Regions from separate parts of the Serratia sp. OS31 genome, predicted to be linked through region 3. Evidence: predicted binding sites of a transcription regulator. Region 3 holds the regulator's gene; each other region holds the start of a gene.
What was found. Region 3 encodes CRP, which controls carbon source genes, mostly activating them, when cyclic AMP is high. Its sites were predicted from a motif close to ATGTGANNNNNNTCACAT; they were not measured.
Positions count from the first base shown of each region.

Region 1 (3,280 bases), on a different contig from region 3:
CACGCCGAGCGCGGCGACGGCATATTCCACCGAAGCGGACACGCCGCCCGGTTCCGGGCCGAACGAAGGCACGATATTACCGGCATTGCGGATCACGAACAGGTCGCCGGGCTCACGCTGGGTGATCAGTTCCGGCACCAGCCGGCTATCGGAACATGAGATAAACAGGGTGCGTGGGTTCTGGCGGGTGGCCAACTGCCGGAACAGTTCGGAACGTTCGACAAACGCCTCACGCTGGAACTTCAAAAAACCCTCGATAACCTCTTTCATGCTGTCTCCATCAGGATGCTGTTAAGCGATGGGGGCATGATGCGCCGCTCTGGCTATAGGGTCTAAGACCCATTTATAATGGTTACCATAGGAATTACTAATAGTAGAGGCGTTATGCTACTGCGACACATCCGCTATTTTCTTGCCGTTGCCGAACTGGGCAACTTCACCCGCGCCGCCGAAGCACTGCATGTCTCGCAGCCAACGCTGTCGCAGCAAATCAAACAGTTGGAGGAAACCCTCGGCACGCCGTTGTTTGATCGTTCCGGCCGTACGGTGCGGCTGACCGACGCCGGTATGGCCTGGATGCGCTATGCCCGGTTGGCGCTACAGGATCTGGAAGCTGGCACTCGGGCGATCCACGACGTGGCGACGCTGGAACGCGGCAATCTGCGGCTGGCGATGACGCCAACCTTTACCGCTTATCTGGTGGGGCCGGTTATCGATGATTTTTATCGGCGCTACCCGGGCGTTTCAGTGAGTATTCATGAAATGACGCAGGACAGGATTGAGGCGCTTCTGGCGGAAGACCGGCTGGATGTGGGGATCGCGTTCAGTCAGGCGCAATCGGTGGATATCGTGGCCGAGGAGCTGTTTACCGAGTCACTGAATATGATGGTTGGGGCTCAGCACCCGCTGGTTCAACAGCGTGAGCCTTTGAGTGCGCAGGTGTTCGAACAGCAACCGCTGGTATTACTGAGCGAGGACTTCGCTACCCGTCAATTTATCGACGATTATTGTCGTCGACAGGGGATCCGCCCCCGGGTAGCAATGGAGGCCAACGCAATTGGTGCCATCATTGAAATTGTGCGCCGTGGCCAACTGGCTACCCTGCTACCGGCAGCGGTTGCGCAGGAAAACCCGCAGTTGCACACGGTACGGCTTAACGAGGTCATGCCCGCTCGCCGAGCGGTGCTGTTGCAGCGTAAGGACGCCTACCGTAGCGCGGCGTCACGGGCGTTTGTCGAGGTTCTGCATCAACAAAAATTTAGCCAGGCACATTCCGGTCCGCTATAAAACCGGCTGAATACCGTGGTAGTGTGGCGCACCGAGCTGGTCCGATCGTCACTTTCATTCTTGGCTGAATAGGGAGGTTTTTGTGAAAAGGATCTTGAGCGCTATGACTTTGGTTTTTGTTTCTTTCTGTTCCCTCAACGGCTACGCCGCTGAGCAACACCGTGAAGCGACAGAAAATAATTTATCCAAGGTGACTCATTTCTCTTTGGGAATGAACGGGTTTGTTGGCATTGGCAGTGCCGGAGAAACCGATGTAATAGAAATCCTAACCTACCAGGATGCGGGGGCCGTTTTCTTGCGTATTGCCAATAACCCGCAGGCAACCCCAGAAGCGAAACTTTATGCTGCCTGTGGCTTAAAAAAGCTCAATAACAAAACCGGCGAACCCAATTTCACCCCAGTGTGGGATCAACCGGTTTCGGTATTGAAAGGGGATATTTTAAGGAAAGAAAAGTTTAAAGATGTCTATTTCAGTATCTTAAAGCACGGATGCTGGTGAGTGTATTAGCTGCCCCTTAACTCAGCGGATGGGATTTATTGTATCCGGCCTTGTGGTACCGAGTATTGTCTGGCTTCGGCTGCCACCGCACCTTTGCTCAAATTGTCACCGAAACTTCCCGCGATCTCTGTTGCCCGTTATGGCATAATGCGCGCCAAATCACATTCCCAATGATATGAAGAGCGAGCGCTGTGTTAAGCACTAACAACATCACTATGCAGTTTGGCAGTAAGCCGCTGTTTGAAAACATCTCCGTTAAGTTTGGCGGTGGTAACCGCTATGGTTTGATCGGCGCCAACGGCTGCGGCAAATCTACATTTATGAAAATCCTGGGCGGCGATCTGGTGCCGAGCGGCGGCAACGTGTTCCTCGACCCCAACGAGCGCCTGGGTAAACTGCGTCAGGATCAGTTCGCTTTCGAGCAATACAGCGTGCTGGACACCGTCATCATGGGCCACAACGAACTGTGGGCGGTGAAGGAAGAACGCGATCGCATTTATGCGCTGGCTGAAATGAGCGAAGAAGACGGCTATAAAGTGGCCGATCTGGAAGTGGCCTACGGCGAGATGGACGGTTATACCGCCGAAGCGCGCGCCGGCGAACTGCTGCTCGGCGTCGGCATCCCGGTTGAACAACATTATGGCCCGATGAGCGAAATCGCTCCGGGCTTCAAGCTGCGCGTATTGCTGGCGCAGGCGCTGTTCTCCGATCCGGAAATTCTGTTGCTCGACGAACCGACGAACAACCTGGACATCGACACCATCCGTTGGCTGGAGCAGGTGCTGAACGAACGTAACAGCACCATGGTTATCATTTCGCACGACCGTCACTTCCTGAACATGGTTTGTACTCACATGGCGGATCTGGACTACGGCGAGCTGCGTGTGTATCCGGGCAACTACGACGAATATATGACGGCGGCCACTCAGGCGCGTGAACGTCTGGTGGCGGATAACGCCAAGAAGAAGGCGCAGATTAACGAACTGCAATCATTCGTGAGCCGCTTCAGTGCCAACGCCTCCAAATCCAAGCAGGCAACCTCGCGCGCCCGCCAGATCGACAAGATCCAACTGGAAGAGATTAAGGCTTCAAGCCGTCAGAACCCGTTCATCCGTTTCGAACAGGACAAAAAACTGTTCCGTAACGCGCTGGAAGTGGAAGCGCTGGCCAAAGGCTTCGACAACGGTCCTCTGTTCAGCAAGTTCAACCTGATGGTTGAAGTGGGCGAGAAAGTGGCGGTGCTGGGGCCGAACGGTATCGGTAAATCTACCCTGCTGAAAACGCTGGTGGGCGATACGTTGCCGGACAGCGGTACCGTGAAATGGTCTGAAAATGCCAAGATCGGTTACTACGCTCAGGACCACGAATACGAATTCGATGACACCCTGACGGTGTTCGACTGGATGAGCCAGTGGAAGCAGGAAAAAGACGACGAGCAGGCGGTGCGCAGCGTGCTGGGCCGTCTGTTGTTCAGCCAGGACGACATCAAGAAGA
Region 1 covers NZ_JACJFQ010000002.1:73,744-77,023, reverse strand. The annotation lists gene H5P17_RS02645 (carbonic anhydrase) at 1-270, opposite strand, end outside; gene cynR (transcriptional regulator CynR) at 385-1,287, shown strand; gene mchS3 (MchS3 family protein) at 1,391-1,786, shown strand; gene H5P17_RS02630 (ABC-F family ATPase) at 1,978-3,280, shown strand, end outside.
Region 1: a site for CRP is predicted at 1,934-1,951, ahead of H5P17_RS02630 (ABC-F family ATPase). Genes of this name have one in related genera too.

Region 2 (3,280 bases), on a different contig from region 3:
GATCCGGTGGCAGGATCAGAGGACGTTCGCCCTGTGCCATTTTCAGCAGTGCCGCGGCCAGGGTTTCCATTTCCAGCTCTTCTTCCGGCTGCAGTTTAGCCAGCAGTGCGCGGTACATGTCCAGATCGCTGCTTTCCAGCTGTTGCTGTACTTTAGCGGCGAACTTGGCCAGACGACGCTCACCCAGCAGTTCTGCGTTTGGCAGTTCAACTTCTGGAATGGTCAGCTTCATGGTGCGTTCGATGTTACGCAGCAGGCGACGTTCGCGGTTTTCTACGAACAGCAGCGCACGGCCGGCACGACCTGCACGGCCAGTACGGCCGATACGGTGAACGTAAGACTCTGAATCCATAGGGATGTCATAGTTTACCACCAGGCTGATACGCTCAACGTCCAGGCCACGAGCAGCCACGTCGGTTGCGATCAGGATGTCCAGACGACCATCTTTCAGGCGCTCCAGGGTCTGCTCACGCAGCGCCTGGTTCATGTCGCCGTTCAGTGCGGCGCTGCTGTAACCGCTGCGCTCCAGCGCTTCAGCCACTTCCAGGGTCGCGTTTTTGGTACGTACGAAGATAATCGCCGCATCAAAGTCTTCCGCTTCCAGGAAACGCACCAGCGCTTCGTTTTTACGCATGCCGTGCACAGTCCAGTAGCTCTGGCTGATGTCCGGACGGGTAGTGATGCTGGATTGAATGCGCACTTCCTGCGGCTCTTTCATAAAGCGGCGGGTAATGCGACGGATCGCTTCCGGCATGGTTGCAGAGAACAGTGCGGTCTGATGTTCAGCCGGGATCTCTGCCATGATGGTTTCTACGTCTTCGATAAAGCCCATGCGCAGCATTTCGTCGGCTTCATCCAGCACCAGACCGCTCAGGTTAGAGAGGTTCAGGGTGCCACGCTTCAGGTGGTCCAGCAGACGGCCTGGAGTCCCTACTACGATTTGCGGGCCCTGACGCAGAGCGCGCAGCTGCACGTCATAACGCTGGCCGCCGTACAGGGCCACGACGTTAACGCCATGCATGTGTTTGGAGAAATCGGTCATCGCTTCAGCAACCTGAACCGCCAGTTCGCGGGTCGGTGCCAGCACCAGGATCTGAGGTGCTTTCAGGGAAGCGTCAAGGTTGTGCAGCAGTGGCAACGAGAACGCCGCAGTTTTGCCGCTACCGGTCTGTGCCATGCCCAGCACATCACGGCCGTTCAACAGGTGAGGAATACACTCAGCCTGGATCGGTGAAGGTTTTTCGTAGCCCAGATCGGTCAGGGCAGAAATGATCGGAGCAGACAGCCCCAGGTCAGCAAAAGAGGTTTCAAGCTCAGTAGTCATGTACACGTGCCTCATTAATAATGGCAGCCAGTCTACATAACTCGTCGAGAAAATTTTCAGTCATTTTCATTGAAAAGTGTGAACCGGCTCAAATTAGATTATAAAACGAACAAAAAAGCCCTCGCCCGTTAAGACGATAACTTTGGCAAAAAACCAATGTATATCAGGCTGATAGTTGTTCGTCAGCTATTGCTGGTCCGATTCCGATAGGTCGTCTTGTTCTTGGCCTAACAGCGCCAATTCCAACAATGCATAGCGGTGCTCAACGAAGTTATGAACGTTGTTAGCGACCGTCAGTTTGAACAGCGCCGAAGCGGTGTCCTTGTCCCCCAGACTTAGGTAATGCTTACCTAAATAGAAGTCAGTTTCACTGAGATGCTCAGCGAGCGAAGTGTTATCCGTTGCATCTGCCTTGAGCCTTTCCATCAGCGTTTTTTCACTGATGTTGCCCAGGTAGAATTCGACAATATTCCATCCCCATTGCCCTCGGTTCGCTTTGTCATAACGCTGCTGGAGCGCTACGTCAGCCTTCTTGGGATCGATTTCTCTTTCCACCAGATAAAGCCACAACGAACGGAAGGGATCGTTTGGGTCGTCTTGATAAAACGCCTGCAGATCATCCTGCGCCAACGGGAAGCGGCCGCCATAATACAGTGCGATGCCCCGGTTTAAACGCGCGTAATTGTAAGTTGGATCAAGCTCTAGTACAGAATCAAACGCTTCATAGGCAGCATCAAAATTGCCTGCCTGCGTTAAGTAAATGCCCAGGTAGTTGAAAACTTCTGGCATATCAGGACGTATCGCTAGCGCTTGCGAGAAATCATTGCGCGCCAGTGCACGTAGCCCGAGGCTATCATACAGCACACCGCGCTCATATAAAAGCTGCGCACGCTCATCGTCCGTCAGTGCCCGGCTGGCAAGTATTTGTTCCATGCGCGCCAGGATCACTTCCTGCTGCAGAGTTGGCTGCAACGGGATCGCCAAAACTTCGTCTTTACGCCAATCATGGTTGCTGCATCCTGCCAGCATGAGTGCTGTCGCAACGTAACACCAGCGCAAGAAAGGCTTCATTTCCCACTCCCGAAGACAAACATTGGATGAACATCCTTTCATCCGTTTGCTAATACGCAGGCATCCTACCCGCGCGATACGAACAGCTCCCAACCCCATGGCCGGGAGCTGTAAATCTATCTATACAGTTATTCTGCTTCAGGCGCAGGTGAACCTGCTTCTGGTGCGGTCGCTTCTTTGATGCTCAGACGCACGCGGCCCTGACGGTCAACTTCCAGTACCTTAACCGGCACTTCCTGACCCATCTGCAGATAGTCGGTCACTTTCTCAACGCGCTTGTCAGCGATTTGAGAGATGTGCACCAGACCTTCTTTACCGCCGCCGATCGCCACGAATGCGCCGAAATCAACGATACGGGTAACTTTACCCTGGTAAATACGGCCCACTTCGATCTCGGCAGTGATCTCTTCGATGCGGCGAATAGCGAATTTCGCTTTCTCACCGTCGGTAGCAGCGATTTTAACTGTACCATCATCTTCGATTTCGATGGTAGTACCGGTCTCTTCAGTCAGCGCACGGATGACAGAACCGCCTTTACCAATCACGTCTTTGATCTTGTCCGGGTTGATTCGGATAGTGTGAATACGTGGTGCGAACTGAGAGATATCGCCACGCGGAGTGCTGATAGCCTGTTCCATTACGCCCAGGATGTGCAAGCGCGCGCCCTTGGCCTGGTTCAGAGCAACCTGCATGATTTCGCGAGTGATGCCTTCAATTTTAATGTCCATCTGCAGCGCGGTGATACCGTCACGGCTACCGGCCACTTTGAAGTCCATGTCGCCCAGGTGATCTTCGTCACCCAGAATGTCGGACAGAACCACAAAGTTATCTTGTTCTTTCACCAGGCCCATTGCGATACCCGCAACGGCGGCTTTGATTGGCACA
Region 2 covers NZ_JACJFQ010000001.1:281,164-284,443, forward strand. The annotation lists gene H5P17_RS01295 (DEAD/DEAH family ATP-dependent RNA helicase) at 1-1,324, opposite strand, end outside; gene yrbN (protein YrbN) at 1,314-1,394, opposite strand; gene nlpI (lipoprotein NlpI) at 1,511-2,395, opposite strand; gene pnp (polyribonucleotide nucleotidyltransferase) at 2,524-3,280, opposite strand, start outside.
Region 2: a site for CRP is predicted at 1,401-1,418, ahead of yrbN (protein YrbN). Genes of this name have one in related genera too.

Region 3 (3,280 bases):
AGCCGATCAGCGTGTCGATCAGGCGCGGCACCAGGAAGTGTGTGCCGTTCAGGGCCAACAGTTGCAGGGTATAGACCGCCGTCACCGTAAAGCCAATCACCGCCAGCCCGTAATTTTTACGTGAAACCAGGTAGGCCAGCAGCGTGATCACCAGCATCACGCCCAGCGTCTCAGCCTCGGGCAGCTGCAGTTGCAGTAACCCGGCGGCAATCACCAACCCAACCAGGGTGCCGAGCGCACGGTGCTGGATACGCACCCGAGTGGCGTTGTAGCCGTTTTGGCTCACCAGCATGATGGTCAACAGGATCCAGTAAGGCTTTGGCAGATTGAACATCATGCCCAGGCTGCTGCCCGCCGCCAGGGTGACTCCCAGCCGAGCCGCATTGCGCAGGGCGTTGGATTTGAACGACAGATAACTGACCAGCGCGGGCCAGAACGGCAGACGGTTTTGATTGGCCATCAGATCGCGTCGGTAGAGTGGGTGCTGGGTGCGCAGCAGGCGGGCGATGCGGCTGAAGTGGTAGTAACAGAATTGGCCGACCGGGTTGTCCGGATGCTGCGCCGCCACTTTTTCCAGGGCGGCCAGTTCATTGTCCATATTGAAACGCTGAGAATGCTGATGATAGAGAATGTCATGCGCTACCGTGCGCAGCCGGTTGGCAATCACCTGTGCATTGCGGCGGATGATGGCCTCGGCCTGGCTCTGTTCTACCAGCTTTTGTACCTCTTCCGGCAGATGCAGGCTGACGGTGATGTGCTCCTGTAAATCCAGAGCGACCTGGAAGGTGCGTTGCAGACGCTTTTGCTCGAGATTGCTGGCATGGGGCAGAAAATTAAGTTGTTGATACAGCAAAGTGATCAGGTCCATGACCTTTTGCTGGCGCACCAGCAGTGGCGGTAACGCGGTCTGTGGATCGGTGTGCTGGGTTAACAGTGAATATTTGGCTTCGAAGTAGTCCGCCAGTTCCAGATAGAGCTGGTTGAGCGATTCGCGCATCGGTTGCTCTTTCCACAGCTTGAACCAGAACCAGGTAAACAGGCCGTACCAGGCGGTGCCCACGATATACAACAGGGGCGCGTGCCAAAGCGGCACCGTACCAGCCATGCTGAGAGAGAAGATGGCGGCAACCAGCGCGGCGGGCAGCAGGCGGGCATGCAGCGGGCTGATTTCACCGCTGACGCCAAGCAGCAGCGCCAGGCCCAGCATCAGTATCGGCAGCGGCAACTGCCAAAGTAGCGCCTGTTGCAGCAGCAGGCTGCTGAGCGCAAAGAGCGAACCGCCGACGATCAGGCGTTTGAAGAAGCGTTTGTGGGGCGTGTCCAGCCCGGCGATGTTGCAGCAGGCGGGAACCAGAGAAAACAGCAGGCCGTATTGCAGTTGGCCGATCAGCAGGCCAAGCAGAACCGGCAGGCACAGCACCAGCGTTTGCCGCAGTGCGTAATTGACTTCCGGATGGTAAATCAGTCGGCGCCACATGATAAATCGGGGCATAAAAAAACGGCGCGAATCATCGCGCCGTTTTTTCAGTGATTAACGGGTGCCGTAAACGACAATAGTTTTGCCGTGAGCGGAGATCAGGTTTTGATCTTCCAGCATTTTCAGGATACGACCCACGGTTTCACGAGAGCAACCGACGATCTGGCCAATTTCCTGACGGGTGATTTTAATCTGCATGCCATCCGGATGGGTCATGGCATCAGGCTGTTTCGCCAGGTTCAGCAGGGTTTGCGCGATGCGGCCCGTAACGTCCAGGAAGGCGAGGTTACCCACTTTCTCAGAGGTTATCTGCAGGCGGTTTGCCATCTGGGCAGACAGGCGCATCAGGATGTCCGGGTTAACCTGGATCAGCTGGCGGAATTTCTTGTAGGAAATTTCAGCCACTTCGCAGGCGGTCTTCGCCCTAACCCAGGCGCTACGCTCCTGACCTTCTTCAAACAATCCAAGCTCGCCGATGAAATCCCCCTGGTTAAGGTAGGACAGGATCATCTCTTTACCTTCTTCATCCTTAATCAGCACCGCAACGGAGCCTTTAACGATGTAGTAAAGCGTTTCGGCTTTTTCACCTTGGTGAATCAGCGTACTTTTGGATGGATATTTGTGGATATGGCAATGAGACAGGAACCATTCGAGAGTAGGGTCTGTTTGCGGTTTGCCGAGAACCATTCGCTGTTATCCTCTGTTGTTATCGCTGCCTTGTGTCACAGGGGTCAGAGTTCCCTGTAAAACGTGCTGTCGCCGTTGTTTTAATGGTGGCTATCAGCAGGTTTTGAGGCGTGTCATAAATATACGCTGTCGCTCTAGCATATTAACTTGCCGGGAGAGCTGCAAGCTACATTCTGTTAACATACCGGTAAAGGAGCCTTTCCCTGGGAGTTTCCCTGAAATCAGTGTCCCGGAAAGATTTATTGCGGCTCTGTTTGTAGCACAGAGTGAGGCGGGTGTCTTGTGTTGTCTCGCTTCAGCATGATTAGCATCAGGTTCCGTTGCCAGTTTCTATGCGAAAGCGTACTGTGATTTTAAGAAATTAACCGGAGTGACCAGCATGCAGGCAAGAGTTAAGTGGGTGGAAGGGTTGACGTTTCTGGGCGAATCCGCGTCTGGCCATCAGGTATTGATGGACGGCAACGCCGGCGATAAAGCACCCAGTCCGATGGAAATGGTGCTGATGTCAGTAGGGGGATGCAGTGCAATCGACGTGGTGTCGATCCTGCAAAAAGGACGTAATGACGTGCGTGATTGCGAGGTGAAGCTGACCTCTGAACGTCGCGAAGAAGCGCCACGGTTGTTTACCCACATCAATCTGCATTTTATCGTGAGCGGCAAAGATTTGAGCGACAAGATCGTGGAGCGTGCGGTAAACCTCTCGGCCGAGAAGTACTGTTCGGTTTCACTGATGCTGAGCAAAGCCGCCAGCGTGACCCACAGTTTTGAAATCCGCGACCTGGCGTAACGGATAAAGGGGCGCGGTTGTGCCGCGCCCTGTTGTCTACTCGATTTTTTTTCCTTCCAGCAGTCGCTGCACCAGCGGCGCCATGATCAGCTCCATCGCCAGCCCCATTTTGCCACCCGGTACCACCAGCGTATTGATATGCGAGATAAAAGATCCCTGCAGCATTGCCAGCAGATAAGGGAAGTCGATCTGGTCCAGCCCGCGGAAGTGGATCACCACAAAGCTCTCGTCCAGCGAAGGGATAGCCTTGGCGGCGAACGGGTTGGAGGTGTCTACCGTCGGCACCCGTTGGAAGTTGATATGGGTGCGTGAGAACTGCGGCGTGATGT
Region 3 covers NZ_JACJFQ010000038.1:12,846-16,125, forward strand. The annotation lists gene H5P17_RS22975 (YccS/YhfK family putative transporter) at 1-1,477, opposite strand, end outside; gene crp (cAMP-activated global transcriptional regulator CRP) at 1,532-2,164, opposite strand; gene H5P17_RS22985 (OsmC family protein) at 2,544-2,951, shown strand; gene H5P17_RS22990 (phosphoribulokinase) at 2,988-3,280, opposite strand, start outside.